2 regions of the Methylorubrum sp. Q1 genome follow, and region 2 is predicted to be linked to the other one. Evidence: predicted binding sites of a transcription regulator. Region 2 holds the regulator's gene; the other holds the start of a gene.
What was found. Region 2 encodes PhoB, which activates phosphate uptake and scavenging genes when phosphate is short. Its sites were predicted from a motif close to TGTCATNNANCTGTCAT; they were not measured.

Region 1 (15,161 bases), on a different contig from region 2:
GACGGAATGGACCGCGACCATCCACCCCGACGACGTCGTCGAGGCGTGGAACCGGATCCACCACGCCGTCGATTCGCGGTCCCGCTTCATCGCGGAATACCGGGTGGGCCAGCGCTGGCTCTACACCTCCGGCCGCACGCTCTACGAGGGCGACGGCCGCCCCTACCGGATGCTCGGGCTGCATCTCGACATCACCGAGCGCAAGGCGGCCGAGGCGGCCCTGCGCGCCGCCACCGCCGAGGCCCGCGCCGCCACCGTGGAGGCCGAGCGGGCGAGTGCGGCCAAGAGCGAGTTCCTCGCGGCCATGAGCCACGAGATCCGCACGCCGCTGAACGGGATCCTCGGCTATGCCGACCTGCTCCTCGACCGGAAGGACCACGATCCGGAGGATCAGCGCCGCCTGGAGCTCATCCGCGTCTCGGGGGAGTCCCTGCTCACCGTCGTCAACGACGTTCTCGACGTCTCCAAGATCGAGGCCGGCCAACTCGAACTCGACCCTCTTCCCTTCGCTCTGGGCAAGCTGATCGAGGACACGGTCGCGATCATGCGCGGCACCGCCCTCAAGGGCGCGCTGACCGTCGAGGCGCGGATCGATCCGGATCTGCCCGCGAGCGTGGTCGGCGACGCGAACCGCCTGCGGCAGGTGCTGTTCAACCTGCTCAACAACGCGGTCAAGTTCACGCCGGCCGGCTCCGTCGTCCTCACGGCCCGCTACGAGGGCTCCGCTCCTCGTGCTGACGGCGACACCGCGGAAGCGCTGCGCTTCGAAATCAGCGACACCGGCATCGGCATCGCGCCCTCGCAGCGGCACCGGCTGTTCAAGCCCTTCAGCCAAGTCGACGGCTCGATCAGCCGGCGCTTCGGCGGGTCGGGCCTGGGGCTCGCGATCTGCCACCGCCTCGTCACCATGATGGGGGGCGAGATCGGCGTCGAGAGCCGGGAGGGCGCCGGCTCGACCTTCTGGTTCACCCTGGCCCTGCCGCGCGCCGCCACGCCGCCCGCCGCCCAGCCGGCGACCGGACCGCATCGCCCGGAGGCGGCGCGACCGGCCCGGCTCCTGCTCGTGGAGGACGTGCCGATCAACCAGACGCTGGCCCGCGCCGTGCTGGAAGTGCAGGGCTACCGCGTCGATGTGGCGGGTAACGGGCAGGCGGCGCTCGCGGCGATCGAGGCCACCTACGGTCCGGAGGCCGGCGCCGACCCTTACGCCGTGGTGCTGATGGACGTGCAGATGCCGGGCATGGACGGTCTCACCGCGACCCGCCGCATCCGCGCCATGCCGGGCCCCGCCGCCCGCCTGCCGATCGTGGCGATGACCGCCAACGTCCTCGACGGGCAGGTGCAGGAATTCATCGCGGCGGGCATGGACGACCATGTCGGCAAGCCGTTCAAGCGTGCCCAGCTCTGCGCGGTGATCGAGCATTGGCGCGCCGTCGGCGCCGAGCGGGCGCGGGAGGCGCCATCCCCGGCAGGTCCGCCCGAAGACATCCTCGGTCCTCGCCCCGAAACCGGGCCGCCGGATTTCGCGGATCGCGGGCACGGTGACGGCGAGCCGTTGCTCGACCGCGCCGCCTTTGCCGCCGTGCAGGAAACGATGGGCCGCGAGCGCGTGCTGTCGCTCCTGTCCCTGCTCGAACTCGACCTCGAATTGTGGCTCCTCCCGGACGGGGCGGAGCCGGACCGGCCCGATTTCGACCGCGACCAGCTCGCCTACGACGCCCACGCCATGGTCGCCGCGGCGGGCGCCCTCGGCTTCATCGCCCTCTCCGAGCTGTGCCGGGAGATCGAGGACGCCTGCCGGGACGGCAGCGCGCTTCCCGCCCTGATCCACCGCCTCGCGACGCTGCGGACGGATACGCTCGGAACGATCAGGGCCCTCAGGGCGGCGTGAGATGCCTCCGAAACCTTTCCGCGTCTTGAGATCGCAGCCTCCCCGCGCCACCTGACAGCCCGTCCCGCTTCCCCGCCGAAGCCTGCCGCCAGAGCCTGCCTTGCCGCCCCTCTTCGACTACGCCGCGCAAGCGGGCTCCGCGATCAAGGCCTTCGCGGAAGCCTCCAGCGACCTCCTGATCCAGCCGACGCTGAGGCTCGGCGTCACCGGTCTCGCCCGCTCCGGCAAGACGGTGTTCACCACCGCGCTGATCCACCATCTCGTGGAGGGCCACGCACTGCCCGCCTTCGAGCCGACGCAGGCGGGCCGTCTGCGCCGGGCGCGGCTCGTGCCGCAACCCGACGACGACGTGCCGCGCTTCCCGTTCGAGGAGAACTTTTCCGCCCTCACCGAGGCCCGGCGCTGGCCCGGCTCGACCGACCGGATCAGCCAGCTCCGCCTGGAGATCGAGTACGAGCGCTCGGGCGGCTGGCGCTCGGGCCCCGGCACGCTGATGCTCGACGTGGTGGACTATCCCGGCGAGTGGCTGCTCGACCTCGCCCTGGTCGATCAGAGCTACGTGGCGTGGTCGCGCGCGACCATCGCCGGCACCCGCCGGGCGGGGCGGGCCGAGATCGCCGCGCCCTGGCTCGCGCTGATGCAGGAGCTCGACCCCGCGGCCCCCCTCGACGAGGTGTTGGCCGAGCGCGCCGCCAACGCCTTCAAGGCCTATCTCGGGGCGCTGCGCGCGGGCGCGGAATCGGTCGCCACCACGCCGCCGGGTCGCTTCCTGATGCCGGGCGATCTGGCCGGCTCGCCGATGCTGACCTTCGCCCCCCTCGACCGCCTGGAGGAAAGCCAAGTCCCCGGCAGCCTCGGCGCGCTGATGGAGCGCCGCTTCGAGGCCTACAAGAGCAAGGTGGTGGAGCCGTTCTTCCGCGAGCATTTCCAGCGCGTCGATCGGCAGATCGTGCTGGTCGATGTGCTCTCGGCGGTCGATTCCGGCCCGGCCGCCCTCGCCGAACTGGAGGAGGCGCTGGACGCGGTGCTGCTCGCCTTCCGGATCGGGCGCAACAGCCTGCTCTCGCGCTTCTTCGCGCCGCGGGCCGAGCGGATCATGTTCGCCGCGACCAAGGCCGACCATCTGCACCAGTCGAGCCACGACCGGCTCGACGCGCTGCTGCGCCTTCTCGTTTCGCGGGCGATGCGCCGCACCGAGGCCGCGGGCGCGCGGGTCGGCACCGTGGCGCTCGCCTCCGTCCGCGCCACCCGCGAGACCACGGTCCACGACGGCGGCGAAGTGCTCCGCGCGGTCTCCGGCACGCCGGAGGCGGGGGAGCATGTCGGCGACGAGATCTTCGACGGGCTGTCGGAGGCCGCGGTGTTCCCCGGCGAGTTGCCCGCCGACCCGCAGGCGGTGCTCGACGGCGCGGTTCCGGCGGGCTCGTTCCGCTTCCCCCGCTTCCGCCCGCCGCCGGTGAAGCCCGACGCGCTCGGCCGAGCGGGCCACCTGCCGCAAATCCGGCTCGACCGGGCCATGCAGTTCCTGATCGGGGACAAGCTGACGTGACCAACCCGCAGCGCCCGCGCGCCTTCCGCATCCCCGCCGCAGACCAGCCTCCGCCGGAGGCCGCGACCGCCGAAGCCCCGCCGCGGCCGGAGGTGCGCCTCGTCGACGAGCCCTACGAGATCGTGGACGCCGCCGACGGCGTTGCCGTGCCGGTCGCACCCAAGCGCCGCGCGCCCTGGCTGTCGATCCTGTTCAGCGCACTCGGCGGCCTCGTCACCATCGCCGTCGGGCTTTCGCTGGAACGGCTGATCGCCGACCTGTTCGCCACCGCACCCTGGCTCGGCTGGGTCGCGTTGGCGCTCCTCGCCGTCGCCGTGATCGCGCTCACGGCGATCGTCGCCCGCGAGGCGCTCGGCGTCTGGCGCGAGCGCAAGATCGAGGCATTGCGCGAGCGCGCGTTGGCCGCCCTCGCGACCCGCGACCACACCGCAGCGCAGGGCGTGGTGCAGGAGCTGCGCGGCTTCTATGCCGACCGGCCGGCGCTCGCAGGCGCCGTCCGCCGGCTCGACGCGGTCGGCGACGCGATCCTCGACGTGGACGACCGGCTGGCTTTGGCCGAGGGCGAGTTGCTTATCCCCCTCGACCGGCAGGCCAAGGCGGCCATCGCCCAGGCTGCGAGCCAGGTCTCGGCGGTGACGGCGCTCAGCCCGCGGGCCATCGTCGATGTCGCCTTCGTGGTGTTCTCCGCCGCCCGGCTGCTCCGCCGGATCGCGGCGATCTACGGTGGGCGGCCCGGCCTGCTCGGCTTCCTGCGGCTCGCCCGTGCGGCCTTCGCCCATCTCACCGTCACCGGCGGCATGGCGGTCGGCGAGGGTATGCTGCACCAAGTGCTCGGCCTCGGGCTCGCTGCCCGCGTCTCGGCCAAGCTCGGGGAGGGCGTGCTCAACGGCCTCATGACCGCGCGCTTCGGCCTCGCGGCGCTGGCCGTCTGTCGGCCCTTGCCGTTCGTCCGCGTCAGCCCGCCCACCGTCAACGACGTCGCCGGCCAGCTTTTTCGGAGTAGCGAGCCCAAGGAATAGAGAGTTTCCAAAGGGATCATCCCTTTGGCGGGGACCGGGGCAGCGCCCCGAAAGCAAGAAGCTCCCAGGCCGGGCGGCCTGGGAGCTTCCGTTATGGACGGATTGAGCGCAGCGATCAGCAGTCGTCGCCGCCCTTCTTCTCGCCGAGCTTCTGGTCATGGCCGGCGGCGTTCATCGCGCCAACCGTGCCCGGCGCGGCCGGCTGGTCGCCGCCGGCGGTGTTCTTGGCCGAGCTGGTCTGGTCCGAGCCCGGCTTGTTGCCGACACCCTGACCGGCCCCGACATTGTTCATCGCGCCGACGGTGCCGGGCGAAGCCGGCTGCTGGCCACCCGCGAGGTTCTTGGAGCCGGCATCGGCGCCGCTGCTGGTGCTGCTGTTCGCAGCAGAGGAATCGCCAGGGGCCTTGGCGTTGGTGCTGCCGGTGTTGCACGGAGCGGCGAGCGCAGAGCCGGCGATGAAGGCAAAAGCGGTGGCGGTAGCGATGGTCTTCGTGAGCGTCACGATGGCGTCCCTCCCAAATTGTCCGACCGACACTGCCGGTCGGTCTGCCCGGAGAAAGCAATTGAGGAAATTTAAGTTCCCGATTCGCCCTGGATCGAAGAAACTTTTTAGAACTGCATTCCCATCCCTGTGCCCAAGCATTTGATGGAAAATCGGGCAACCCCCTGATCCGCAATACCCTGTTCGACCGCCCGGCGGGGCCGCACGACTGAGTGTCTCTCACAAAGCTCCCGCCGCGCTGTCATCGCCAGAACGAGAACGGTCAGAGACCGGGAGCTCTGTGGGGCGCTCTAAAGCGGCGCTAGAAAGCCAGCCAGCCGCATCAGGCCCTCCGGCCAGGGCCCGTGCCCGCTCGCGACGTTGATGTGGCCGGCCTCGCCCGCATCCACCAGCGCCGAGCCCCAGGCATAGGCATAGTCCTCCGCCCGCTCGTAGGTGCAGTGCGGGTCGGTGCGGCTCGCCACCAGCAGCGACGGGAAGGGCAGCGGATCGCGCGGCACCGGCGCGAAGGCGCGCACGCTCTCGGGCAGGTCGGCCCCCGCCTCGATGTCGGGAAAGGCCACCAGCAGGGCCCCGCGCACGACACCTTCGGGGAAGCGCGGCGCGGCCTCCACCGCCGCGACGACGCCGAGGCTGTGGGCGATGAGGATCACGGGCCGGGTCGCCGCCGCCACCGCCTCGGCGACGCGGGCACGCCACGCTTCCGGGTCAGGCTGGTGCCAGTCGTCCTGCGCAACGATCCGCGCGGTCTTGAGCCGGGCCGCCCAGCGCGCCTGCCAGTGCTCCTCCTCGGAGCCGGCATAGCCCGGCAGGATCAGGATGTCGCAATCGGCAGTCTTCATGGGCGGTCTTCTCGGACGGGCGGCGTCCTCACGCAACGGGCGGCGGACCACGCGGGCTCCGCCGAGAGCGTCACGCGAGCCAGTCGGGCAGGCGGTCGAGGCGGATCAGGTCGTCGTAGCTCGGGCGCGGGCGCACGATGGCCGAGCGGTCGCCGGTCACGAGCACCTCGGGCACGAGGCGGCGGCTGTTGTAGGTGCCGGCCTGGACCGCACCGTAGGCACCCGCGCTCATCACCGCGATGAGGTCGCCCGGTGCCACCATCGGCATCTCGCGCCCGAGGGCGAGATAGTCGCCGCTCTCGCAGACCGGGCCGACCACGTCCGCCGTCAGCCGGGGCGTGTCGGGAGCGGGCTCGCGCACCGGGCGCAGGGCATGGAACGCCTCGTAGAGCGTGGGGCGGATCAGGTCGTTCATCGCCCCGTCGACGATGACGAAGGTCTTCTCGTCCGTCGGCTTCACGTAGATCACGCGGGTGACGAGGATGCCGGCATTGCCGGCGATCATCCGCCCGATCTCGAAGACGGGACGCAGGCCGAGCGGCTGGAAATGCGGGCGCAGGATCGCGGCCAGAGCCGCCGGATCGGGCGGGGGCGCGTTGTCGTCGCGATAGGGAATGCCGAGGCCGCCGCCGAAATCGACGTGGTGCAGCCGGTGCCCGTCGGCGAGCAGATCGCGGGCCAGCTCGCAGAGCAGGCGCGCGGCGTTGTCGAACGGAGTCAGGTCGGTGATCTGGCTGCCGATATGCGCATCGACGCCGACGATCTCGAGACCCGGCAGACGGGCCGCCCCGGCATAGACCGTGCGAGCACGGGAGATCGGGATGCCGAACTTGTTGTCGGACTTGCCGGTCGAGATCTTGGCATGCGTCAGCGCATCGACATCCGGGTTCACGCGGATCGAGACCGGCGCCTTGCGCCCGCGCGCGGCGGCGACCTCGGACAGGGCGGCGAGTTCCGGCTCGCTCTCGACGTTGAAGCAGAGGATGTTCGCATCGAGCGCCGCGGCCATCTCCTCGCGGGTCTTGCCGACCCCGGAGAACACGATGCGCTCCCCCGGCACGCCTGCGGCCAGCGCCCGGCGCAATTCGCCCTCGGAGACGATGTCCATGCCCGCACCCTGGCGCGCGAGGGTGGCGAGCACCGCCTGGTTCGAGTTCGCCTTCATGGCAAAGCACACCAGCGCATCGTCGCCCGCGAAAGCCTCGGCGAAGACGCGGTAGTGCCGCTCCAGGGTGGCGGTGCTGTAGCAGTAGAACGGCGTGCCGACCTCCTCGGCCAGCGCGGTCAGATCGACGTCCTCGGCGTGGAGGCGCCCGTCCCGGTAGTGGAAGTGGTGCATGTCAGGAGAATCCGCCGCCGCGCCCGCCGGATGGGGATCGGCGCATCCGAATGCCCCCGCGCGCGGTGCGCTGTCTACGTGTCTCTCGCAAAACTCCCGCTGCACCGGAATGCCCGCAGGGGGAGGATCGACGATCGGAAGTTCTGTACCCCTCTCGAACCGGAGCCTTGCCTCGGTACGGGCGCGCTCCGGCGGCCCGCTACAGAAGCGGATCGAGGATGAACGGCTCCTTGGGGATCCGGTAGCCGCGCTTGGATCCGCGGGAGGTCGTGACCGGAACGCCGTCGCCGCCCGCCGGGATCGCCGCGGCACTCAGTTCGTCGCCCGCCTGCACGGCTTCCGGATCGGGGGCCGCGCCGCGATCGCCCACGGAGACCGTGCTGCCCGGCAGGCTCCGCGCCGAGGCGGGAACGCCGGGCCGCGTCCCCGGAGCGGTCTCGGAGAGGGCCGCATTCGGCGGCTCCAGGCTGCCGCGCCGGCCACAGGCCGTGCAGGCCAGGGTGAGGCCGAGCGCGATCAGGATCGAGAGGCGGGCGGAAGGGGCGGGCATCGGTGTTTCCGGCGGTCTTTCCGGCTGGGCGGCGCTAGCTTAGCCGTTGGAGCCTCGCCCCGAAAGGTAGGCCGCAACGTCTCGGGCGGGACGACGCGCGAGACAGGGGAGGCCCGGTGCGCACCCGCTTCCGTCAGGTTCCCCCCGCGCGGTTGTCAGCTCTTCTTGTTGCCGCGCTGCGAATCCTTCGGCGGCGCGTAGGCGTCGATCGCCCGGCGGCAGTTTTCGGAGAGCTTGGCCCAGTTGGTCTTGAAGCACTGATCGGTGGCCGGATCGTCCGGGTCGAGATTGCCGCAATAGCTGAGGTAATCGCCGGTGCAGTACTTCTTGAGCGTCTCGTTGCCGCGCTTCGACTGCTGCGCCTGTGCCGGAGCAGCCAACACGGCGACCGCACCCGTGAGGGCGAGAACCAGAGGCGTCAGCTTCAAAGCCATGATGTTCGCTCGATCGCGGTTCGTGGGGAGAGATTCGTGAGAGGAGGTCCGGGCGCGATGATGCCCCCGCTTGTTCGAAACAAGGCGGGTCCGGGGCAAACGCAAGATGGTTCGGTGCTTACGGGCTCGTGCGGGACGCTGCAAGGGACGCTCGATGGGACAGGGGCAGAGTAGTCCCCCCGGCCGGCGCCGCTCGGTGCGTTTCAGCTCTCGGCGAGCGCAGGGGAGGTGGCCGAAAAGGCTCCGGCTTGGGGAAGGCGATCTTGAGGAAGGCGATCTTGGGGCAGGCGGTCTTGGGGCAGGCGGTCGTGCCGCACCAAGGCGTCGGCGACTTCGCTGATGCGGCGGCGCAGCTCGGCGGTGTCGTCGCTCCCGCGTGCGGCCAGCGCAGCCCGGGCCGCCGTCAATTCCGCGCGCAGCGCCTCGATCTCGGCCGCCGTGGAGGCGGGCCCGACGGTCTCGCCCTCGGCGCCCGACGGCGCGGTCGTGGCCTGCATCCGGCGCGTCGCCTTGAGATCGTCGAGGATCGCGCGGTGGGCCTCTTCCAGCGCGTGCAGGGTGGCGAGCCCCGTCTCGCCCTCGGCCCGCGCCGAAGCGAGGTCCCGGTCGAGCCCGGCGATGCGCTCGAGGGCGCGGGCCACCTCGGCCTCGCTGCGGATCCGGGCGGCGACCGCAGCCTCGGCCTCCATGGTGCGGGTCCCGATGGCGGCCATGTCGGCGTGGCGCCGGGCGGCGACCGCTTCGGCCTTCCGTTCCAGCCGCCGCTGCACGACGGCGAATTCCGCGCGTAGATGGTCGCGCTCGGCCACGACCTCGGACACGCTCACCGGCAGGGTCGCCTCGATCCGCCGCCGGGCGAGACGGCTGGCGCGGGCGCTCACGGTCGGCAGGATCGTCAGGGCGCACAGGCTCGCCAGCAGGAAGCCGAGCCCGAAGATCATCACGGTCTCGATCACGCAGGGGCCCTCACGCCGCCTCGGCCGGGCAGGTCCGGCCGCTGCGTCTTTTGCCCGTCTTGCCCGCGCGGAGGCAAGCGCCGTGTCTTCCCTCGGCCCTCAAGCGTCGGCGACCGCACCCGCGGGCGCTTGTCGCAGGGGGCGCCCTGCCCACTCTCTCCGAGCGACTGCACGGCGTCGGGCTGTGGCCGTTCGGGACAAGATCAGAACGGGTTCCAGGTCGGGCGGCCGGTGAATTTCAGGTAGCCGATATTGATGCCGAGCCGGGCGCCGACGCCGGAGCGGATCGGCACCACGACGATGCCGCCGTCGGTCACCGCCGTCATGCCGAAGCCGCCGATGAAGTAGGCCGAGCCGTCGACGCCGCCGAAGCGGCGGTAGAGGTCGCGCACGGCGGGCAGGTTGTAGACGAGCATCATGGTGCGCGCGCCGTCGCCGCCGACATCGAAGCCGAGCGTCGGCCCCTGCCAGTAGATCCGGCGCTGCCCGGCATTGCGGGTATAGAGCGTGCCCTCGCCGAAGCGCAGGCCGCCGACGATGGCGCCGGACGCCTCCTGGCCGAGGATGTAGCCGTTGGGCTCGCCCCAGCGCCGGGTCGCCTCCTCGACGGTCAGCGCGAGGCCGCGGGATACGCTGCCGAAGAAGCGGTGCCCGTTCTCGACCACCTCGGCGGCGCGGAACGAGTCCGGGCGCACGCCGTCGTCCTGATAGGCCAGAGCGGGGGCGGCCCCGGCCAGGAGGCCGCCGGACAGCCCGGCCGAGAGGCCGAGCAGGGCGGCGCGGCGGGTCGTACCCCCCGTTCGGATGGGATCGTGCGGCATGTCGGTCTCCCTACCGGCTCCCTTGGCCCGCCCTGATGCCCGCCCAGGCTTGCCCGGCGCGCAGGCGCTTCCCTGAACGGAAGCGGCATCGGATCGAGGCACGCAGGGAGCGCGCAGTCTCAGGTCCGATCAAGTCAAGTTTGGGTTAACGGGCGGTTAAGCAAGGCGGTCGTGCGGATGGCGGGAGACGCCCGATCCGGTCCCGTCGCGAATGCAATCTCGCCGATCCGTCGGAAACCGAGGCATGGTCGAAAGTCTCGCCGAACATTCGACGGGCGAGGTGAACGTGCGAAAGCGGCGCGCGCCGAAGGGCACCGCGGATGAGCGCGAGGGCTTCCGGGAATCGGACTCGGCTCGCCTTCGACTTCCCCCGGACGGCCATGGCTGCTGGCAAGAGGGGGGGACTCGATGGCACCGGCAAGGAGCCAACCGGTACGCCGTCACGCGTCCGAGATGCCGCGCGCGGCCTCAAACCGTCCCGTGAAACTCAGTCTATGGTGCGGGCTGCGGCCTTGCGCGGTGAGGCCGGCGAGGTGGGCGGCGGTGCCGTAGCCGGCGTTGCGCTCCCAGGCATAGGCCGGGTGGCGCGGGGCGAGCCGACGCATGATCTCATCGCGAAACGTCTTGGCGACGATGGAGGCGGCGGCGATCTGCGGCACGAGGCGGTCGCCGCCGATCACCGCACGGCAGCTCTGCGCCAGGCCGGGAATCGGATCGCGCCCATCCACCAGCACGGTCGCGTCGAGCCCGAGGCCCGTGACGGCCCGGCGCATGGCGTCGAGGGTCGCCCCGCGCACGTTCACCCGGTCCACCAACGCCCGCGAGCCCGCCGCGAGCGAGACCCGCGCATGCGCCCGGATCAGCGGGGTCAGCGCCTCGCGCACGGCACGGTCCAGGCGCTTGCTGTCGTCGAGCCGGGCCAGGATCTCCGGCGGGAAGGCGACGGGGTCGAACCACACGGCCGCCACCATCACCGGACCGCACAGGGCGCCGCGCCCGACCTCGTCGCAGCCGATCACCGCCGGATAGGTCGCGGCAAGCGCAGGATCGAACGGGCGTGGGGCTTTGACGGATTTCGGTCGAAGGGCCATGGCGCGGACCCTGGCATTCTCACGCTCCCCCGTCATCCCGGGGCAGGTAAGAGTGCCTCACAAAACTTCCGGTCTCCGACCGTTTTCGCCCTGGCAATGACGGCGCGGCGGGCGTTTTGTGAGAGGCACTCAAACCCCGCGGACAAGGGGGCGGCCCGACCATGAATCCGGCGACATCCGGTCGATCCTCGCGGAATGCCGGCCTCGCTCAGCCGGGGCGCGGCAGCGGGGCGCTGCTCGGATGGCGGGCGGAGCGCTGAACCGATCCGAGCGCGTGGGCGGTCGCGATGTTGTCGTAGAACTGGCGCGCACTCTCGGCCCAGGTGTAGCGCATCGCCTCCGCCCGGCAGCGCTCCCGCGGGATCGCGAGCGCGGTGAGCGCCGCCGCGCGCAGATCCGCATCGAGGGCGCCCGCGCCGGTGCCGCCGATCACGTCGAGGGGGCCGGTCACGGGATAGGCCGCCACCGGCAGGCCGGAGGCGAGCGCTTCGAGCAGCACGATGCCGAAGGTGTCGGTCAGGCTCGGGAACACGAAGGCGTCGGCACGCGCGTAGACCCGTGCCAGCGCCTCGCCGGTGAGGGCGCCGAGGAAGTGCGCGTCCGGCGCCAGCGCCTGGAGCCGCGCCCGGTCCGGCCCGTCGCCGACCACGACCTTGGAGCCCGGCAGATCGAGGCTGAGAAAGGCGGCGAGGTTCTTCTCGACCGCGAGCCGGCCGACCGAGAGGAAGATCGGCCGCGGCAGATCGGGAAAGGGGTTCGCCCCGGCCTCACCGTCACGGGGGCGGAAGAGGTCGGTGTCGACGCCGCGCGTCCAGCGCATCAGGTGGGTGAAGCCGCGCCCCGCCAGCTCCCGTTCGAGGGAGGGCGTGCTGACCATGGTGCCGCTCGCCGCGGCGTGGAAGCGGCGCAGCCACGCATAGCTCCAGGCCTCCGGCACGGGCGCGCGGGCGGCGAGGTATTCGGGAAAGCGGGTGTGGTAGCTCGTGGTGAAGGCCTGTCCCCGCGACAGGCAGGCGGCGCGCACCGCGTGGCCGATCGGGCCTTCCGTGGCGATGTGCACATGGGTCGGCGCGAGCCGCTTCCAGCGCGACAGCACCCGGCCGCGGGTGACCAGCGAGAGCCGGATCTCGCGGTAGCCCGGCATCGGCAGGGAGGGGAAGTCGGCCGGCGTCAGCATCAGCGGCTCGACGCCGAGGCCGGCCGCGGCCTCGGCCATGCGCTCGACGGAGCGCACCACACCGTTGACCTGCGGGTGCCACGCATCGGTGGCGAGCAGCAGCCTCATGCGGGTCTCGTCTGTCCGTGAGGGGGCGGGGCGTCATCCCGAACGGCGGCCGCCGGCTTTCGGGAAAAGATGATGCAGAAACAAGAGCCTGAAGCGCCGTCCTGGATCCGATATCCAGGGCGACGCTCTAGGCGACAGCGCGGCGGATCTCGGGCTCGAAGGCCTCCGCCCCGCGGCGCTCGCGCAGCAGGGTCGGGTAGTGCAGCACCTCCATGCGGCCGTCGTAATGCTCGACGATGCCGGTGCAGGATTCCACCCAATCGCCGGTGTTGAGGTAGATCAGCCCCTCGACCTCGCGGTGGGCCGCATGGTGGATGTGGCCGCAGATCACCCCGTCCGCGCCCTGGCGCCGGGCTTCCGTGGCGAGGAAGGTCTCGAACTGCCCGATGAAGTTGACCGCGTTCTTCACCTTGAGCTTCGCCCAGGCCGAGAGCGACCAATAGGCGAGGCCGAGGCGGCGGCGCACCCGGTTGACCACGGTGTTGACGGTGAGCGCCGTGGTGTAGGCCCAGTCGCCCAGATGCGCGAGCCACTTGGAGTGGCGCACCACCATGTCGAACTGGTCGCCGTGGATGACGAGGTAGCGCTTGCCGTCGGCCGCGACGTGGATCCGGCTGTCGGCGATCTCGATGCCGCCGAAGGTCATGCCGATATAGTCGCGCAGGAACTCGTCGTGGTTGCCGGGCACGTAGACGACGTGAGCGCCTTTGCGCACCTTGCGCAGGAGCTTCTGCACCACATCGTTGTGGGCCTGCGGCCAGTACCAGCCGGAACGGAGCTGCCAGCCGTCCACGATGTCGCCCACGAGGTAGATCGTGTCGGCATCGACGTCGCGCAGGAAGTCGAGCAACAGGGCCGCCTGGCAGCCCTTGGTGCCGAGATGCAGATCGGACAAGAAGAGCGTCCGAACGCGGATGGTCGATTCCGGATCCTGTGACACTGGCGCCCTCGGCTCTTCACAACCGCACCGCGACGGGGGAGAGCCAAATCGCATTCCGATCTCAGTTTGATGACGGCGGGGTGCATCGTTCTGCCCCGCTTCCGCGCTTCGCGGTCTCCCCGGTTTCAGGCGCCGCGCCCACCCACGGCTCGCCGCAGACCCTCCCCGCGGCCGGTGCATGCAAAAATCTTTTTGTTTTTCGGTTCAGTTTTTTCCGTTTTCCATTCCCCGGCGGGGGAGGCATAACGGCAGCCAAGGTCATCCGCCGCGCGTGCCTCGTGCATGCGCAGCAGCACCCGACAGAGGTGTGGGAATGGCCGCGACGGATGGGAGCGCTGGACACTCAGCAGGAGCGCGCTTGAATGCGGCGCCGGGCTGACGTTATCGAGGGTTCGGTCCTTTGGAGGCGACCGGCGCGGCTGCACGCGCCGCGACGCGGACGGCACGACGGCCGCTTCGCCGCTCCGGGACGGTCAACGATCCGACATCGCAGTGGTACGGTCCCGGTCGGCGGAAGGCCTTTTGCGCGCGGCTTTGCGGTGGGACTGAACGACGTTTCGCGGCGGGCTTGCGCCCGCCATCAGGATCGGGCGGGATCGCGGCTGCGAAGGGCCGCTCTGCCCAGAACAATTCGATTGGAGGAAATTCTCATGGCGGCAACGAGACGTCCGGGACGCAACCACCTGTTCGTTCCCGGCCCGACCAACATCCCGGATCGGGTGATGCGCGCCATGATGGTGCAGTCCGAGGATCACCGCTCCGTCGATTTCCCGTCGCTGACGAAGCCGCTGTTCGAGGACACCAAGAAGGTGTTCGGCTCGACCGAAGGCACGATCTTCCTGTTCCCGGCCTCCGGCACGGGCATCTGGGAATCGGCGCTGAGCAACACGCTCGCCCGTGGCGACAAGGTGCTGGCCGCCCGTTTCGGCCAGTTCAGCCATCTCTGGATCGACATGGCCCAGCGCCTCGGCCTGGACGTGATCGTCCAGGAGGAGGAGTGGGGCACCGGCGCCAAGCCCGAGAAGATCGAGGAGGCCCTGCGCGCCGACAAGAACCATGAGATCAAGGCCGTCATGGTGGTCCATAACGAGACCGCGACCGGCGTGACCTCCAACATCGGCGCCGTGCGCAAGGCGATCGACGCCGCCGGCCACCCGGCGCTGCTGTTCGTCGACGGCGTGTCCTCCATCGGCTCGCTGCCCTTCAAGGCCGACGAGTGGAAGGTCGACTGCGCCATCGCCGGCTCCCAGAAGGGCCTGATGCTGCCCGCCGGCCTCGGCGTGATCTGCGTCAGCCAGAAGGCGCTCAAGGCCGCCGAGGGCCAGTCCGGCCGCAACGACCGGCTCGCCCGCGTCTACTTCGACTGGGAAGACCAGAAGAAGCAGAACCCGACCGGCTACTTCCCCTACACCCCGCCGCTGCCGCTGCTCTACGGCCTGCGCGAGGCGCTCGCCTGCCTGTTCGAAGAAGGTCTGGAGAACGTCTACCACCGCCACGCCGTGCTCGGTGAGGCGACCCGTCAGGCCGTCGCGGCCTGGGGCCTGAAGACCTGCGCCAAGTCGCCGGAATGGAACTCCGACACCGTCACCGCCATCCTGGCGCCCGAGGGTGTGGACGCGGCCAAGATCATCAAGCACGCCTATGTGCGCTACAACCTCGCACTCGGCGCCGGCCTGTCGCAGGTCGCGGGCAAGGTGTTCCGCATCGGCCATGTCGGCGACCTGAACGAGTTGTCCCTGCTCGGCGCCATCGCCGGTGCCGAGATGTCGCTCATCGACAACGGCGTGAACGTGACCCCCGGTTCGGGCGTTGCCGCCGCCTCCAGCTACCTGCGCGAGAATCCGCTCGCCAAGGCCTGATCTGAGCGCCTGATTTTTGGGGGCGACGCCGGTTCCAACGGCGCCGCTTCCGCTAGATGAGAAGGGCGCCCCGTGGAAACGTC
Region 2 (15,161 bases):
CCGTGAGGGTCGCGGCAGGGGTGCCGCATGCACGCCCATGCGTTGGAACGGCCAGCCCGCCTCGTGCCGGAGAGTAGCCGAGCTTGCGCTGCCGACGACAGGGCTTACCGCACCGCGTCGACGGATTGCCGGCGTGTGCCTCAAAAAAGCGACACCCCAGCGGACTAATCCCGCATGGCCACGTGCAGGCACGGGGGAATGCTTGCGCGCGATTTTCGGCGTTCGCCGTACCCGTCACGGCCGTCAGCATGAGATGGAATGGATCGGGGTTGTCGGCCGGGCGCGACGCGCCCGGATTGTGAGGGTGCCAGGGGGCCTGACAGCTGCCCCGGCGCAGGTTCGTGCCTCTCGCAAAGCGTTTGCTGCGCCGCCGTGTCCGAAGGGGAGACGAGCGGTGGCCGGGGGCGCAATGCGTGCTCTCAGAACGCGAAGCCGGGCTCGGTCGCGAAGCTCTTCAGGGCCGGCAGCGAGGCATCGAAGAGCGGGCGGGACCCGAAGGCGTCGCCCGCCCGCACGAACAGGGTCGCCTTGGCGTTGCGGTGCGGACCGAGCACGCAGACCAAACGCCCGTCGTCGCGCAATTGGTCGAGCAGGGCCTGCGGCCGGACTTCGACCCGTCCCTCGACGAGGATGGCATCGAAAGGCCCGCCCTTGGCCGGAGCGCTCAAGGCGCCCTGGACGAGGTCGACGGCGTCGCCGAGGCGCTCGCGGGCGGCGCCGATGAGATCCGGGTCGGATTCCAGGGCGACGACCTCGGCGCCGAGCTGTCGGAGCATGGCCGCACCGTAGCCGTAGCCGGTGCCGACATCGAGGGCGCGGGTGCCGGGACGGATCTTGAGCGCCTGAATCAGGCGCGCCAGCAGCATCGGGGCCGGCATGGCGCGAACCCCGTCCTCGCCCGCATCGAAGGTCAGCGTCTGGTCGATATAGGCGAAATCTTCGCGACCCGGCGGGACGAAGCGCTCGCGGGGCACAGTGTCGAAGGCATCGAGCACCGCGACGTCGTTCACATCGAAGGTCCGGAGCTGACAATCGACCATGAGGCGCCGCGCCTGAGCATAATCGAGCATGAGCCGTCCATCCCTCGCCGCCGCGCCAGACCGTTTCTCCGCCCGCCCGTCGAGCGGCGCCGGCCCGAGCGGGTCGGGTTGTCGTGGATCGTTCCCGGAATTGCAAGGCTCGCACGAGCGCCTTGCATGGCCAGAAACGAGCAGATTGTCAGGGTTGTCGGAAAGCTTGGAGGCCTCGCCCGGAATCGAACCGGGGTGCAAGGATTTGCAGTCCTCTGCGTAACCACTCCGCCACGAGGCCTCGTCGCGGATGCGCGACACTCCGGACCGAGCGGCCGGTCCGGGGCGAGGCGTCTCTAGCAGAGGCTTGACCCGCTCGGCAACGGTCTTGTCGCTCGATCGACACAATCGCCGCCGCTGCACCGCGACCCGGTGGAAAAAGTGCGGCGTCGGCTCAGAAGGTGCAAAAAGCGGCGATAGGACCCTTGCGTCCGAAACCGCCGAAGGCTAATGACCCGCCACCGCCGCTGAGGCGGCCCGGTGATCCCCGATAGCTCAGTTGGTAGAGCAAGCGACTGTTAATCGCTTTGTCGCAGGTTCGAGTCCTGCTCGGGGAGCCAAGCTCTTCAAGGCAATCAGGAAGCCTGCGGTTTCCGCGCTTCGCATTGCACTGCAATGACCGCGAGAACGACGGCTGCGCAGCGCTGATCGCATGTGAGACGCCTGACGGGCTTTGCTGAATTCCCCCCGCATCGCTGGTGCGCTCGCTCCATTCGCTTGACAGGCGTTATGCGCATCGGCCGCGCGCCGCCTCTACGAGCGGTAGAGCCGCCCGGTCTTCAAAGGCGGCTCTATTTCGCGATGTGCTCGGCCCTATCACGAGGCGAGCAAGTCTCTGCGCGACCGGTGCGTTAGTGCTCTGCGTCAACGGCGGGGGCGAGAATGCGCGGGGTTTGCTGGTGTTGTACGACTCGCCACTCCTCGTGCGACAGTCGGCGGTATGTCGAGGTGCAATGGGCCTCGTAGGTCTCTTCGCCGCGTGACGCCTTCACGGAGTAGGCGATGACGATCAGGCCTTCCTGTGGGCGTGCGATCCGACCATCGTCGAACGCGACGCTCGACCAACGCGGTGTGTCCGCGACTGCTTCGATCGCCTGAGCGCCGCCGAAGACGTAGGGCGGCTGCGGCAATGCCATCAAGCACTCGTCATCGATGAGTTCGCGGTAATGATCCGGGTCACCGGTCCAAAGGCTCTTTTCGAACGACCAAACACGATCATCGTCCACGGGGTCCTCCTCGGGTTCTCGAAGTGCCGGGACAAGACCTGCGCGCCGTGATCGTTCCTGGAAAGCACCCGCCCCGATGGTCGCGTGCGTCCCGCCCTACGGATGGCATGCCTCGGCTCAGAGCCGATGCACCCTCAGGCGCTGGCGACCTCGAACTCCATGCCGCGTCCCGGCCCCTGGTCGGCATAATCCACGAGCGTCAATCCCCGCTCGATCAGTGTCTCTTCGAGGATGTCGCGGTGCTTGCGCACCATCTGCCCGATCGCCAGCGGCGTCAGGCGCGGGCTCGACCGGCGCAGGGCATCCACGCCGACATGGGCCGGCATGCCCTCGTTTTCGGCGATCCGTGCGAGCGCCAAACCCAGGTCGCGAGCCTTCGTCTCTGCGGCCGATTTCGGCTTGAAAGCCATGTGATGCCTCTTCTCTCGATGCTTTCGTCAGGCGGCCTGCAGCGTCTCGGCGAAGTCTTCCGGCACCTCGCCGAACCGGCCGAGAATCGTCGCGCTTTCCAACTCCCCCGTTTCGTCGTCCGCCACGATCTGGATCGCGGCGGTGCCCGGCAGCCGTGTGGCCATCGCCTCGGCCCGCTTCAGCGCACCGTTCACCGTCGGCGACACCTGTTGGTCGCCGGGGCACAGGCGTTTGCGCTTCAGAATGAAGGTCTGCACGAGGTAGGTCGTCCGCATCGTCACCGTCGTTCTCCCGCACCAGGGCCGAATCAGCCGCCATTCACGCATCGGGCAAGCCGGATATCGGCCGCCCGCTTGTTCTATTTTCGTTCTAGCATGAAAGATGGCGCTGCGTGAGCCCGTTTTGCAGCGCCGACACGCTTGGTGGGCGACGGTCTGCGGGGATAACGATCAGCCGCCACCGATACCGGCGATCACTTTGCCCGTGCCGTTTCAGTCCGGGCAGCTCTCGGCTTCGATCTGCCCGCTTCCGTTCCAGCCAGCCGAATGCAGAGCGGGCACGGCGCCAACCTTTGGGTCATGCCGGCTTATTCCGGGCCAAAGTGGTGGCAGCCCGGGCGATCGGGCTCGTCGTGTGGCTAATGCGCTGTTCAGGCGGAACGCCGCGATCGCGCGATCCTGACATGGCCGCGGCGGCGTGACCCGGTCGGCACGCTTCAAACGCCCTCCCGGCACGAATCGATGCGCGATCGTTCCAACTTTACCGGATGGTGCAACGGCATCTTATCGGGCGTGTGGCACGCTTCGATGCTCACGTGAGGACATCGATGTCCAGTCATGCAGGATTTCCGATCGACACCCCTCCGACGCCCGGTGAGGTCGGGTTGATCGCGGTCGATGAACACACCTCGATCGGGTGCTGGGTCCACGACATCTCCGCGCAGGACGTCGAGATCGTCGTTCCGGACGCCTCCCTGGTCCCGGATGTGTTCATGCTGACATCGTCGGCCAAGGAATCCATCAAGGTGTGCCGCACCCTGTGGCGAACCGACGAGATGATCGGCGCACGGCAGCTTTAGGTCGTCGTCCGGACGGTGGCCGTCGGCTTTCGAAAAAATGCGACGGCAATCGTGAATGGGAGCCGTGCCTCCGAAAGCGCATCGGCTGGCTATCCCTCCACCCGATCCAATGATGCGGGGAGTGTCTTCACAATTCGACGAAATGCGTGAGCCGGTCCGCGTTCAACGAACCGCGCGGGCTCTTGCCGGGTTGATCGTGCCGGTAGTGCCGCATGGCCGAGACCAAACAGCCGGACACAGTCGAAGCCCCGGATCGACCCCGCCTGACGCCCCAAGGGCCATAGCAGCGGCCCGACTTCCGGGGAGGACAGTACCGATTCCCAAGGCGGCGCAAAGCAAGGGCAAGGCGACAAAGCGGAAGGCGAGCCGTAATCGCTGAAACGCGTGACGGGCCGGCTTCTCGAAGAGAAGACCGACCCGCCTGTCGCCTGCGTACCGCATTGGGGGCTGGTAGCCCGACGACACTGATTCAAACGAACCCGGCGTCGCAGATCATCCCGAACCGTGAAGATTGGCGTGACGTCGCCGAGATCGCCAACTTGTTGTCAACGTGCATGTTTTTCGCAAAGTGGTGGCTGCGCAGAAAAATTACATCGCCATCATGTGCGCCATCACACGAAGTCTGCTCTCCACGACTTGGGCAGCGGAACGAGTCGTTTCCATCAAATGATGCGTGGGCGCTCGAATATTCCGGCTTTACGTCGATGCGTACGACCGGAGCGTAGGCAATTGTTGTCCCACCACGGTTCCCGACCGAGGCCGCCTATCATCGCCCACCAATTTCCGGCCTGTTCGTCAACGGTAAGTTTTTGTTAACCATCTCGATGCAATCCTCAGCACCATCGCTCTCCCTTGCCGGTTGCGACACGGTTCCTTCAGATTCGGCCTGGTCGATTCATGGTACATCTCGCGACGGACTACCCCAGCGGATTGATCGTCGAAGCCGCCATGCCCGCTCTGAACGGCGAGAGTCGCGATCGGATCGGACAGGGCCTGCGTGACGCCTATGTCGAGCGCTGCGACGCGCAGCCGATCACCGACGCGCAAGTCGAACTGCTGCTGCAACTGCGGCAGAAAGAGCGTGATCGCCGCCGCAGCGCCTGAGGATCGGGTCTTTCGGTCTCAAGCGACCTTGGCTTGAGATCGATTACTGCCAGCGCCGGGCCATCGGCTGCTGGCGCCGGACCTCGGCGGCACGGATCATGGTCAGAACCCGATCGAGATCTTTGAGCAGAGACGACTCGGTCGCGCGCGCCGCGGCGATTTCCCTGTCATCGCTGCCGAAGCGTTGACGCTGCTGCTGCAGGGTCAGCTCGTCCTCAAGGGCCGCCCGCTCCGCATGGAGCGCGAGGTAGGCCGCCTCCTGAGGATCGGCCGGATCGAGGAGGGGCTCTTCCTCGTGGGATGAATGTGGCTCCGTCACGATGACGGTCTCCTCGGACGTTTCAAGTGTAGGCCCGGTACCACTCTGGATCTCGCGAAGATCGCTCTCGTGGCGCGGCTTACAATGCCCCACGAAACGCCCGGGCGCCGATCACCGCCGTATTGGCTGCGATGGTGCCGCGGGCGTTTTCTGAGAGACACTGGCCCACCTACCTGTGCTGCTAACGCTCTCAGGGCCCAAAACGCTCCCAGGGGGCCGCGTGGTCCCCATCGCGGTTCCATCCCCAGCGAAATTCCGTCTTCTCCCAGGGCTTTCCAAGACCTTCACGGGGCCTGTCATGTCACCGTCATGTCGCCGTCATAGAGGCGGCGCGTCGGTGCACTAGATGGCAGCAGCGTCGCAGCGAGACCGGCTCCGGACGGAGCCGGCCCCGACAATGCGCCCGACACCTTACGGAGATGATCGTGAAACCTTTCACTTACGCTCTGGCCGTCGGCCTCGCGGCCGCCCAGCTCGCGACTTCGGCTCTCGCGGCCGACATCACCGGCGCCGGCGCCACCTTCCCCTTCCCCGTCTACTCGAAGTGGGCGGAAGCCTACCGCAAGGAAACCGGCACGGGCCTGAACTACCAGTCCATCGGTTCGGGCGGCGGCATCAAGCAGATCCAGGCCAAGACCGTCGATTTCGGCGCCACCGACGCGCCGCTCAAGCCCGCGCAGCTCGAGAAGGACGGCCTTGTGCAGTTCCCCACCGTGATGGGCGGCGTGGTGCCGGTCATCAACGTTCCGGGCATCGAGGCCGGCAAGATCAAGCTGACCGGCGAGCTTCTGGCCGACATCTACGCCGGCAAGATCCTGAAATGGTCCGACCCGAAGATCGCCAAGCTCAATGACGGCGTGAAGCTGCCCGACGCCAACATCACCCCGGTCTACCGCTCGGACGCGTCCGGCACGACCAACATCTTCACGACCTACCTCTCGTCGGTCTCCGAGCCGTGGAAGAAGGAGTTCGGCGCCGCCACCACCGTGAGCTGGCCGGTCGGCCAGGGCGGCAAGGGCAACGAGGGCGTGACCGCCACCGTCAAGCAGGTCCCGAACTCGATCGGCTACGTCGAGTCGGCCTACGCCAAGCAGAACAAGCTCGCCTACGCGCTGATCGGGAACAAGGCCGGCAAGTATCCGCAGCCGGACGACACGGCGTTCCAGGCCGCCGCCGCCAGCGCCGACTGGAAGTCGACCCCGGGCTTCGGCATCACCCTGACCAACCAGGCCGGCGACGACGCTTGGCCGATCACCGCCGCCACCTTCATCCTCGTCCACAAGGACGCGGCGGATGCGGCCAAGGCCGGCGACGTGCTGAAGTTCTTCGATTGGGCCTACAAGAACGGTGACAAGCTCGCCACCGAACTCGACTACGTCCCGCTCCCCGACGCCGTCGTCGGCCTGATCCACGAGGAGTGGAAGGGCATCAAGGGCAAGGACGGCAAGCCCGTCTTCGGCATGTAAGCGATCCTCTCAGGCCCTCTCCCGAAACCGGGAGGGGGCCTTTCTCCGAGTGTCCGGCTCGCCTCGCGCGCCACGGCGCGCTAAACGCCACCCATTCGAGAGCCCTTCCGCGGATGACCGCTTTGACCCAGTCCATCGCCGTGGCCAGCGAGAGCGGCGTGCCCCGCACCGCCCCGAGCAAGACCAGCGACCGCCTGTTCCAGGGGGCGGCCTACGGTTCGGCTCTGCTCGTGCTGCTGGTTCTCGCCGGCATCCTCGGCTCGATCGTCTACGGGGCTTGGCCGGCTTTCTCGGAGTTCGGCTTCGGCTTCCTCACCTCCAGCGCCTGGAATATCGGCACCGAGCAGTTCGGCGCTTTGCCGGCGGTGATCGGCACCGTCGCCGCCGCGATGCTCGCCCTCGTCATCGGCGTGCCGGTTTCGCTCGGCATCGCGATCTACCTCACGCAGCTCTGCCCCGGCTGGGCGCGCAAGCCCGTCGCCATGACCATCGAGCTGCTCGCATCCGTGCCGAGCATCATCTACGGCATGTGGGGCCTGTTCGTGTTCGCCCCGCTCTTTGCCCGCTTCGTGCAGGTGCCGGTCTCGAACCTCGTCGAGGGGATCCCGATCGTCGGCACCATCCTCTACGCCCGCATCCCCTCGGGCGTCGGCGTGCTCACCGCCGGCATCATCCTCGCGATCATGATCGTGCCGTTCGTGGCCTCGATCACCCGCGACATGCTCGACCAGATCCCGACCGTCCTGCGCGAGAGCGCCTACGGCATTGGCTGCACCACCTGGGAGGTCGTGCGCCACGTCCTCGTGCCCCAGGCCTCGGTCTCCATCATCGGCGCGATCATGCTCGGCCTCGGCCGGGCGCTGGGCGAGACCATGGCGGTCACCTTCGTCATCGGCAACGCCAACCGGCTCTCGGCCTCGATCTTCGATCCGGGTTCGACCATCGCCTCGCGCATCGCCAACGAGTTCAACGAGGCAGACGGGCTCCAGCTCTCCTCGCTGATGGCGCTCGGTTGCCTGCTCTTCATCATCACGTTCATCGTGCTGATCATCGCGCGCCTCCTCGTGCGGCGCGCCAAGGTCGCCTGAACCGATCGAACCGCCGTCAGCCTCGGAAAGTCGAGCCATGGACGCCAGCACTCCCTTCGCGACGGCCGACCACTCCCCGCGGGCGAGCCGGGTGCGCTCCGGCCGCCGGATCGCCGACCGCATCCTGATCCTGGCAAGCACGCTCGCGACGCTGCTCGGCATCGTCGTGCTCGGCTCGATCCTGCTGATGCTCATCGTCGAGGGCGTGAAGGGCTTCACCCCCACCCTGCTCACGGCGCCGACGCCGGGGCCGGGCTCCGAGGGCGGCGGCATCGCCAACGCCATCCTCGGCAGCCTCGTGATGACGTTCATCGGCATCGTCATCGCCACGCCGGTCGGGCTGATGGCCGGCACCTTCCTCGCCGAGTACGGCCGCACCTCGAAGATCGCGGACATCATCCGCTTCCTGAACGACGTCCTGCTCTCGGCGCCCTCGATCCTGATCGGCCTGTTCGTCTACACGCTGATGGTGCGCCCGATGGGCACCTATTCCGGCTGGGCCGGCGCGGTGGCGCTCGCCATCATCGCCACCCCCGTGATCGTGCGCACCACCGAGGACATGCTGCGCCTCGTGCCGGGCCAGATGCGCGAGGCCGGCGCCGCGCTCGGCGCGCCCCGTTCCCTCGTCATCCGCGCGATCACGTGGCGGGCGGCGAGCGCGGGTATCGTCACCGGCATCATCCTGGCGCTCGCCCGCATCGCTGGCGAGACCGCGCCGCTCCTGTTCACGGCGCTCAACAACAACAGCTGGTTCAACGCCAACCTGCTCGGCGGCGTGCCCAACCTTCCGGTGATGATCTACCAGTTCGCGCTGTCGCCCTACCCGAACTGGCAGAGCCTCGCCTGGGCCGGCGCGCTTCTCATCACCGTCACCATCCTGGCCCTGTCGGTGGTGGCCCGCCTCGTGATCAAGGACCAGCGGGCGCGCTGAGGCGGCCCCGGACAGACCTCCTACCAGCGAGACAATTCGATGAGCGCCTCCCCCGCGATCCGCAGCCAGTTCGAAGGCCGAAGCCCGGCCGACGTCAAGGCTCCCGTGCGCATCGCCTGCAAGGACCTCAACTTCTACTATGGCAGCTTCCATGGCCTGAAGGACATCAACCTCAATTTCCGCGACCGGCAGGTGACCGCGCTGATCGGTCCCTCGGGCTGCGGGAAGTCGACGCTGCTGCGCACCTTCAACCGGATCTACAGCCTCTATCCCGAGCAGCGCGCGGAAGGTGAGATCCTCCTCGACGGGCAGAACGTTCTGGACCCGAAGATCGATCTCAACGAGCTGCGCTCGCGCGTCGGCATGGTGTTCCAGAAGCCGACCCCCTTCCCGATGTCGATCTACGACAACGTCGCCTTCGGCCTGCGCCTCTACGAGAAGCTGCCGAAAGCCGAGCTCGACGTGCGCGTTGAGGAATCCCTGCGCAAGGCCGCGTTGTGGGACGAGGTGAAGGACAAGCTCAAGCAGTCCGGCACCGGCCTGTCCGGCGGCCAGCAGCAGCGCCTGTGCATCGCCCGCACCGTGGCACAGCGCCCCGAGGTGATCCTGTTCGACGAGCCGACCTCGGCCCTCGACCCGATCTCCACCGGCCGCATCGAGGAGCTGATCGAGCAGTTGCGGACCGAGTTCACGATCGTCATCGTGACCCACAACATGCAGCAGGCCGCGCGCATCTCGCAGTTCACGGCGTTCATGTATCTCGGCGAGCTGATCGAGTTCGACGCGACCACGAAGATTTTCATGAATCCGTCCAAGCGGCAGACCCAGGACTATATCACCGGCCGCTTCGGCTGAGATCGGCTGCGACTGCACCACAGCCGCAGCCCCCCTGTGCCCTCGTTGAGATGCATCCTCTTCGGCCGGACCCGTGTCCATCGCAGCTTGAGAGCGCTCTCGTCCGACCGCCTGATCGGGAAATTCGCGACATGGCCGACCATATCGTCTCGTCCTACGACACCGACCTTGAGAACCTGCGCCGCACGATCGCCGAGATGGGCGGCGTGGCCGAGAAGATGATGACGGATGCCACCGACGCGCTGGTGCGGCGGGATACCACCCTCGCCCAGGCGGTGATCGTCGCCGACAAGCGCCTCGACCTGCTGCAGCGGGAGATCGAGGAGCGTTCGGTTCTCCTCATCGCCCGGCGTCAGCCGCTGGCCATCGACCTGCGCGAGACGATCTCCGGCATCCGTGTCTCGGGCGACCTGGAACGGATCGGCGATCTCGCCAAGAACATCGCCAAGCGCGTCGTGGCGATCAGCGATCAGGCCCAGCCGCAGAAGATCGTGCTCGGCGTCCAGCACATGAGCGACCTCGTTCAGGAACAGCTCAAGGACGTGCTCGATGCCTATGCGAGCCGCGACGTGACCGCCGCCCGCGAGGTTTGGGAGCGGGACAGCGCCATCGACGCGCTCTACAATTCACTGTTCCGGGAACTCCTCACCTACATGATGGAGGATCCGCGCAACATCTCGTTCTGTACGCATCTGCTGTTCTGCGCCAAGAATGTCGAGCGGATCGGCGATCACACCACCAACGTTGCCGAAACCATCGAATACCTCGTCACCGGCGAGCCGCCGACGGCTGAGCGGCCCAAGAACGACGCTTCGAACTACGCGACGATTACGCCGGGCGCCTAGCGTATCGTCCCGAAAGGTGGTTGCCGGCTTTCGCAAAAAAGATGATGCGAAAACAAGAGCCTCGAGCATCGTCCGGGATCAGGTATCCAGGACGATGTTCGAGGGTTTCCGGGCAGGCGCGGCGATCAAGAGACGTTTCCCGCCCCTCGTTCGAGGGCCGGGCGTGACGGATGGAAAGACGGGCGATGACGAGTGCGCACATCCTGATCGTCGAGGACGAGGAATCGCTGACGACCCTGCTGCGCTACAATCTCGAAGCGGAGGGGTTTCAAGTCGATGTCGCGGTTCGGGGCGACGAGGCCGACCTTCGCCTGCACGAGACGACGCCCGACCTCGTCCTCCTCGACTGGATGGTGCCGGGACTCTCGGGGATCGAGCTGTGCCGGCGCATCCGGGCCCGCCGTGAGACCGAACGCTTGCCGGTCATCATGCTGACCGCCCGGGGCGAGGAGACCGACCGCGTGCGCGGCCTCTCGACCGGCGCCGACGACTACGTCGTCAAGCCGTTCTCCGTGCCGGAACTGCTCGCCCGCGTCCGTGCGCTCCTGCGCCGCGCCAAGCCCACCCACGTCTCCGACATGCTCGTGGCCGGAGACATCGAGCTCGACCGCGTCAGCCATCGCATCCGCCGGCAGGGCCGCGAGATCCATCTCGGACCGACCGAATTCAAGCTGCTCGAATACCTGATGCAGAGCCCCGGCCGGGTCTTCTCGCGGGAGCAGTTGCTCGACGGTGTGTGGGGCCACGACGTCTACATCGACGAGCGCACGGTCGATGTTCATGTCGGCCGCCTGCGCAAGGCGATCAACCGCCCGCGCCAGAGCGACCCGATCCGCACCGTGCGCGGCTCCGGCTACTCGTTCGACGAGATGTTCGCCGGAGCGGAGTGAAACGGTTTCCGTCCCATGACCGGGTGAGCTCTATCGCCCAGCGTGCGGCGTTTGAGGAGGGCACCCCTCGCGCCAGCGCGGTGGGATCCCGCCGAAGTCCAAATCCGCCATCCCGAAGGGATCAACCGGATTTGGTATGAGGCGCGGTTTTGCGGGTCGGGCAACGCCCGTCACCGCTCGGCAAACGCCCGTCATCGCGGGCGTGCCCGGACGTGCTCCTCGACGTTTCTAGCGGAAGCCGGCGACGCGGCGGTCGCGCTTGCGCTCGGCGGCCGGCTGATAGGCGATCTGCGCGTGCTGGGTGCAGTACGGGAGGCCCGTGATCGCGCGGCCGCCGCAGAAACGGAAGTCCGGAGAGGTCGGGTCGCCCATCGGCCAGCGGCACATCGACTCGCGCAGGTCCATGATGGTGACCCGCTCGGAAACCGCGAGGGCCACCGGCTCCGGAGCAGGCTTCGACGGCAGCGGGAAGTCCGGTACGGGCCTGTGCGCCACGATCGCGGGCGGTTCCGGCAGCGTCGGCTCCTCGACGACCAAGACCTCCATCTCGACCTCGGCGGCCAATCCCTCCCGGCGACGTCCCTGCGACGCCGCCCCCATCGATTTGACGCGACCGGAGAGGCCGAGGCGATGCACCTTGCCGATGACCGCGTTGCGCGAGACGCCACCGATCTGGAGGGCGATCTGGCTGGCGCTCAGGCCGTCGTCCCACAGGCGACGAAGCAGCTCCACGCGCTCATCCGTCCAGCTCGGGACCGCTTCCGTCATTGTCCCCTCCACGTCGAAACATCCTTGAGCGCGAGACCGGGCGACAGCGCGGCGCTGCAGCCGCGCATGGCGACAACAGGCATGGCCAGGGCCCGCGATCCGGCCCTGCACATGTCGGTTAACAGACGCCAAAGATGCCGTTGGCGACGCTGTGGAGACTACAGGACAGCTCGACCGCGGAGCAAGGGTCCGCGCGTCTCACGGTCCGGTTTCCCCCGGCAATCAGACCGTGAGACGCCTGAACCGATCGGACCTGATGGTCCCACGAGCGAATCCTTCGGCACCCGTTAACGCGTTGCGTAAACTTGGTCTTTTTCGCGCATGCGGATGGGGCGAGGGCTGCCTTGCCGGGCTGCCGGGCGGTTGCGCGGACGGACGAGATGTTCGCTGTCGCGTCGGGAGCGCGATCGAAAAAGATTGTCCGGACGGACGGGATGACTATGTGACGGACGTCATCCGCCGGCCTGCCGCCGGTGGACAACCGACCGTCAGCGGATTTTGGGAGATCGCATGCGACTGCGCCTCGCGCCGGCCCTTTTCCTCCTTGCCGCGATGCCGGGAAGCGCGATGGCCGCGGGGCCCGCTGCGCCGGTTCCGAGCGAGGCCGCCATCCGGCTTGCCAACCACCGCGCGGTCTACGATCTGTCGCTGGCGCGCTCGGAGGGGACGCGAGCCGTCGAGGGCGTTCGCGGGCGCATCGTCATCGATTTCTCGGGCGACGCCTGCCGCGGCTACACCATGCAGACGCGTCAGGTGACGATGCTCGATTCCGGCGAGTCCGGCGACCGCACCTCGGATCTGCGCAGCACCACCTTCGAGAACGGCGACGGCAAGAGCTTCCGCTTCCGCACCACGACCATCCTCAACAATGCGCCCTCCCCGGCCGTCGACGGGACGGCGGAGGCGGCCGATGCGCTCAAGGTGAAGCTCAAGGAGCCCAAGCGCGACCAGTTCCAGGCCGAGGGTCCGGTCCTGTTTCCGATCCACCACATGATCCGCCTGATCGAGGCGGCCAAGGCGGGTGAGACGACGGTCTCGGCCAAGGTGTTCGACGGCTCGGATGACGGGCGCAAGGTCTACGACACGCTGGCCATCATCGGCCGCCCGAATGCCGCGCCCGCCGCCGACACCGAGCGCGACAAGCCGCTGCGCGAGGGCGTTCACGGCACCCTGCGCCGGTGGCCGGTCACGCTGAGCTACTTCACCGCCGGCGTGGGTGAGCGCACGCCGATCTACACCCTTACCTTCGACCTCTACGAGGACGGCGTCAGCGGGCGGCTGCACCTCGATTACGGGGATTTCGCCATCGACGGGAATCTGACGCGGCTCGACCTCGCCAAAGCCGACCCGAAGGCCGAGGCCGGCTGCAAGAAGTAGCCGCCGCGCTTCAGGTGCGCCGCCGCTCCGGCTCGCCGGTGAAGACGAGGCCGCGCTGGATCGCGGCATTGCCGAACTTTTCCCGCAACCGGTCGAGCGCCGCCTCGCGGCGGGCGACGCGCTCGATGCCCTGATCGGCGAGATCGCCGCGGTCGGCGTGGATCGCGCCGCAGAGATCGCCGCCGCCGATGCCGATCAGCCGGAAGGCCGTGCCGTCGCAGGCCGCCCGCAGCATCGGCTCGCCCTCCCGGAAGAGCCGGTCGGCGAGTTGGGTGGGTTTCAGGCCGCCGCGGGTGCGGGTGCGCAGCCGGAAGCGGGCGTCCTTCAGCTTCAGCGTGACGCTGCCGGCGGCGAGTTCCGCCCGCTTGAGCCGTGCCGACACCTTTTCGCAGAGCTGCCAGAGGATCGGCCGCAGATCCTCGAACCGGGTGAGATCGGTCGAAAAGGTCGTCTCGGACGAGACGCTCTTGGCTTCCCGGGTCGGGCGCACCGGCCGCCGGTCCCGGCCGGCGGCGAGATCGATGAGACGCAGCGCATCCCGTCCGAGAGAAGCTTGGAGACGCACCGAGTCGGTGCGTGCGATGTCGCCGACGCGGTGGATGTTGAGTGAAGCGAGGCGGTTTCGCGCGCTCTCGCCGATGCCGGGCAGGATACCGACCGGCTTGTCGGCGAGGAACGTCGCGGCGTCCTCGCCTGCGATGATCGAGAAGCCGCGCGGCTTGTCGAGGTCCGAGGCGATCTTGGCCAGGAACTTGTTGTCGGACAGACCCACCGACACGGTGATGCCGACCTCCGCCTCGACCCGTGCGGCGAAGCGGGCGAGCGTGAGTGCCGGGCTCGTCCCGTGCAGGCGCTCGGTGCCGGAGAGATCGAGGAACGCCTCGTCGATGGAGACGGGTTCCACCAGCGGCGTGAGCGCCAGCATCATCGCCCGCACCTCGCGCCCGACGCGGGCGTACTTCTCCATATCCGGCCGCAGCACCGTGGCGTCGGGGCAGCGCTTCAACGCCTCGAACATCGGCATCGCCGAGCGCACGCCGGAGATCCGGGCGAGATAGCAGGCGGTGGAGACGACGCCGCGCTTGCCCCCGCCGATGATGAGCGGCTTGTCGCGCAAGGACGGGTCGTCGCGCTTCTCGATCCCCGCGTAGAAGGCGTCGCAATCGACGTGGGCGATGCTCAAGGTGTCGCGGGCCGCGTGCGACAGCAGGCGCGGCGAGCCGCATCCGCGGCAGCGCAGTGCGCCGGCGGCTTGCATCGTCAGACAATCGCGGCAGAAGGGTCTCACGTCGAAAACCTCGCCCGACCTTTGCCGGGCTGATCCGGGCGAGTCAGGTTGTACGAATGTCCGGAGCCGCCGACCAGGGTTCTGCCGCGCGTCATCCCACGCCGAATCCCGATGCAGCGCCCCTGCGCATCCTCGTCCTCGGCGGCACCACCGAGGCCAGCGCGCTCGTCGCCGGGCTGGCGCGGGAGCCGGACGTCTCGGTGACGCTGTCGCTGGCCGGCCGCACCGCCGCGCCGCGGCCCGAACCGGTGCCGACCCGGATCGGCGGGTTCGGCGGTGCGGAGGGGTTGGCGCGGTGGCTTGTCGGGAACGGCATTGAGGTGGTGATCGACGCGACCCACCCGTTCGCCGCGCAGATCTCGGCCAATGCGGCCGAGGCGTGCAGAGCCGTCGCGGTGCCTCTGCTCGCGGTGCGTCGCCCGGCCTGGGAGCGCGCGCCCGGCGA

Region 1: E4V01_RS08995 (UDP-2,3-diacylglucosamine diphosphatase) is a predicted target of PhoB. The motif match lies at 13,278-13,294, and genes of this name have one in related genera.

What each region holds. Positions count from the first base shown of each region.
Region 1 is NZ_SRHQ01000007.1:105,326-120,486, forward strand. Features, by position in the region: gene E4V01_RS08935 (PAS domain-containing protein) at 1-1,891, shown strand, start outside; gene E4V01_RS08940 (YcjX family protein) at 1,992-3,440, shown strand; gene E4V01_RS08945 (YcjF family protein) at 3,437-4,459, shown strand; gene E4V01_RS08950 (hypothetical protein) at 4,575-4,961, opposite strand; gene E4V01_RS08955 (alpha/beta hydrolase) at 5,252-5,803, opposite strand; gene lysA (diaminopimelate decarboxylase) at 5,874-7,142, opposite strand; gene E4V01_RS08965 (hypothetical protein) at 7,342-7,692, opposite strand; gene E4V01_RS08970 (hypothetical protein) at 7,848-8,126, opposite strand; gene E4V01_RS08975 (hypothetical protein) at 8,330-9,067, opposite strand; gene E4V01_RS08980 (DUF1134 domain-containing protein) at 9,286-9,903, opposite strand; gene E4V01_RS08985 (ribonuclease HII) at 10,344-10,994, opposite strand; gene E4V01_RS08990 (glycosyltransferase family 1 protein) at 11,203-12,279, opposite strand; gene E4V01_RS08995 (UDP-2,3-diacylglucosamine diphosphatase) at 12,407-13,219, opposite strand; gene E4V01_RS09000 (aminotransferase class V-fold PLP-dependent enzyme) at 13,870-15,078, shown strand.
Region 2 is NZ_SRHQ01000009.1:6,316-21,476, forward strand. Features, by position in the region: gene E4V01_RS10365 (protein-L-isoaspartate O-methyltransferase) at 420-1,070, opposite strand; tRNA gene E4V01_RS10370 (tRNA-Cys) at 1,238-1,311, opposite strand; tRNA gene E4V01_RS10375 (tRNA-Asn) at 1,555-1,630, shown strand; gene E4V01_RS10380 (DUF4440 domain-containing protein) at 1,922-2,296, opposite strand; gene E4V01_RS10385 (hypothetical protein) at 2,431-2,706, opposite strand; gene E4V01_RS10390 (hypothetical protein) at 2,734-2,988, opposite strand; gene E4V01_RS10395 (PilZ domain-containing protein) at 3,591-3,785, shown strand; gene E4V01_RS10400 (hypothetical protein) at 4,683-4,889, shown strand; gene E4V01_RS10405 (hypothetical protein) at 4,933-5,208, opposite strand; gene pstS (phosphate ABC transporter substrate-binding protein PstS) at 5,634-6,674, shown strand; gene pstC (phosphate ABC transporter permease subunit PstC) at 6,788-7,762, shown strand; gene pstA (phosphate ABC transporter permease PstA) at 7,800-8,693, shown strand; gene pstB (phosphate ABC transporter ATP-binding protein PstB) at 8,733-9,548, shown strand; gene phoU (phosphate signaling complex protein PhoU) at 9,680-10,393, shown strand; gene phoB (phosphate regulon transcriptional regulator PhoB) at 10,579-11,283, shown strand; gene E4V01_RS10440 (GcrA family cell cycle regulator) at 11,512-12,051, opposite strand; gene E4V01_RS10445 (cell envelope integrity EipB family protein) at 12,562-13,428, shown strand; gene E4V01_RS10450 (DNA polymerase IV) at 13,439-14,716, opposite strand; gene E4V01_RS10455 (cobalt-precorrin-6A reductase) at 14,773-15,161, shown strand, end outside.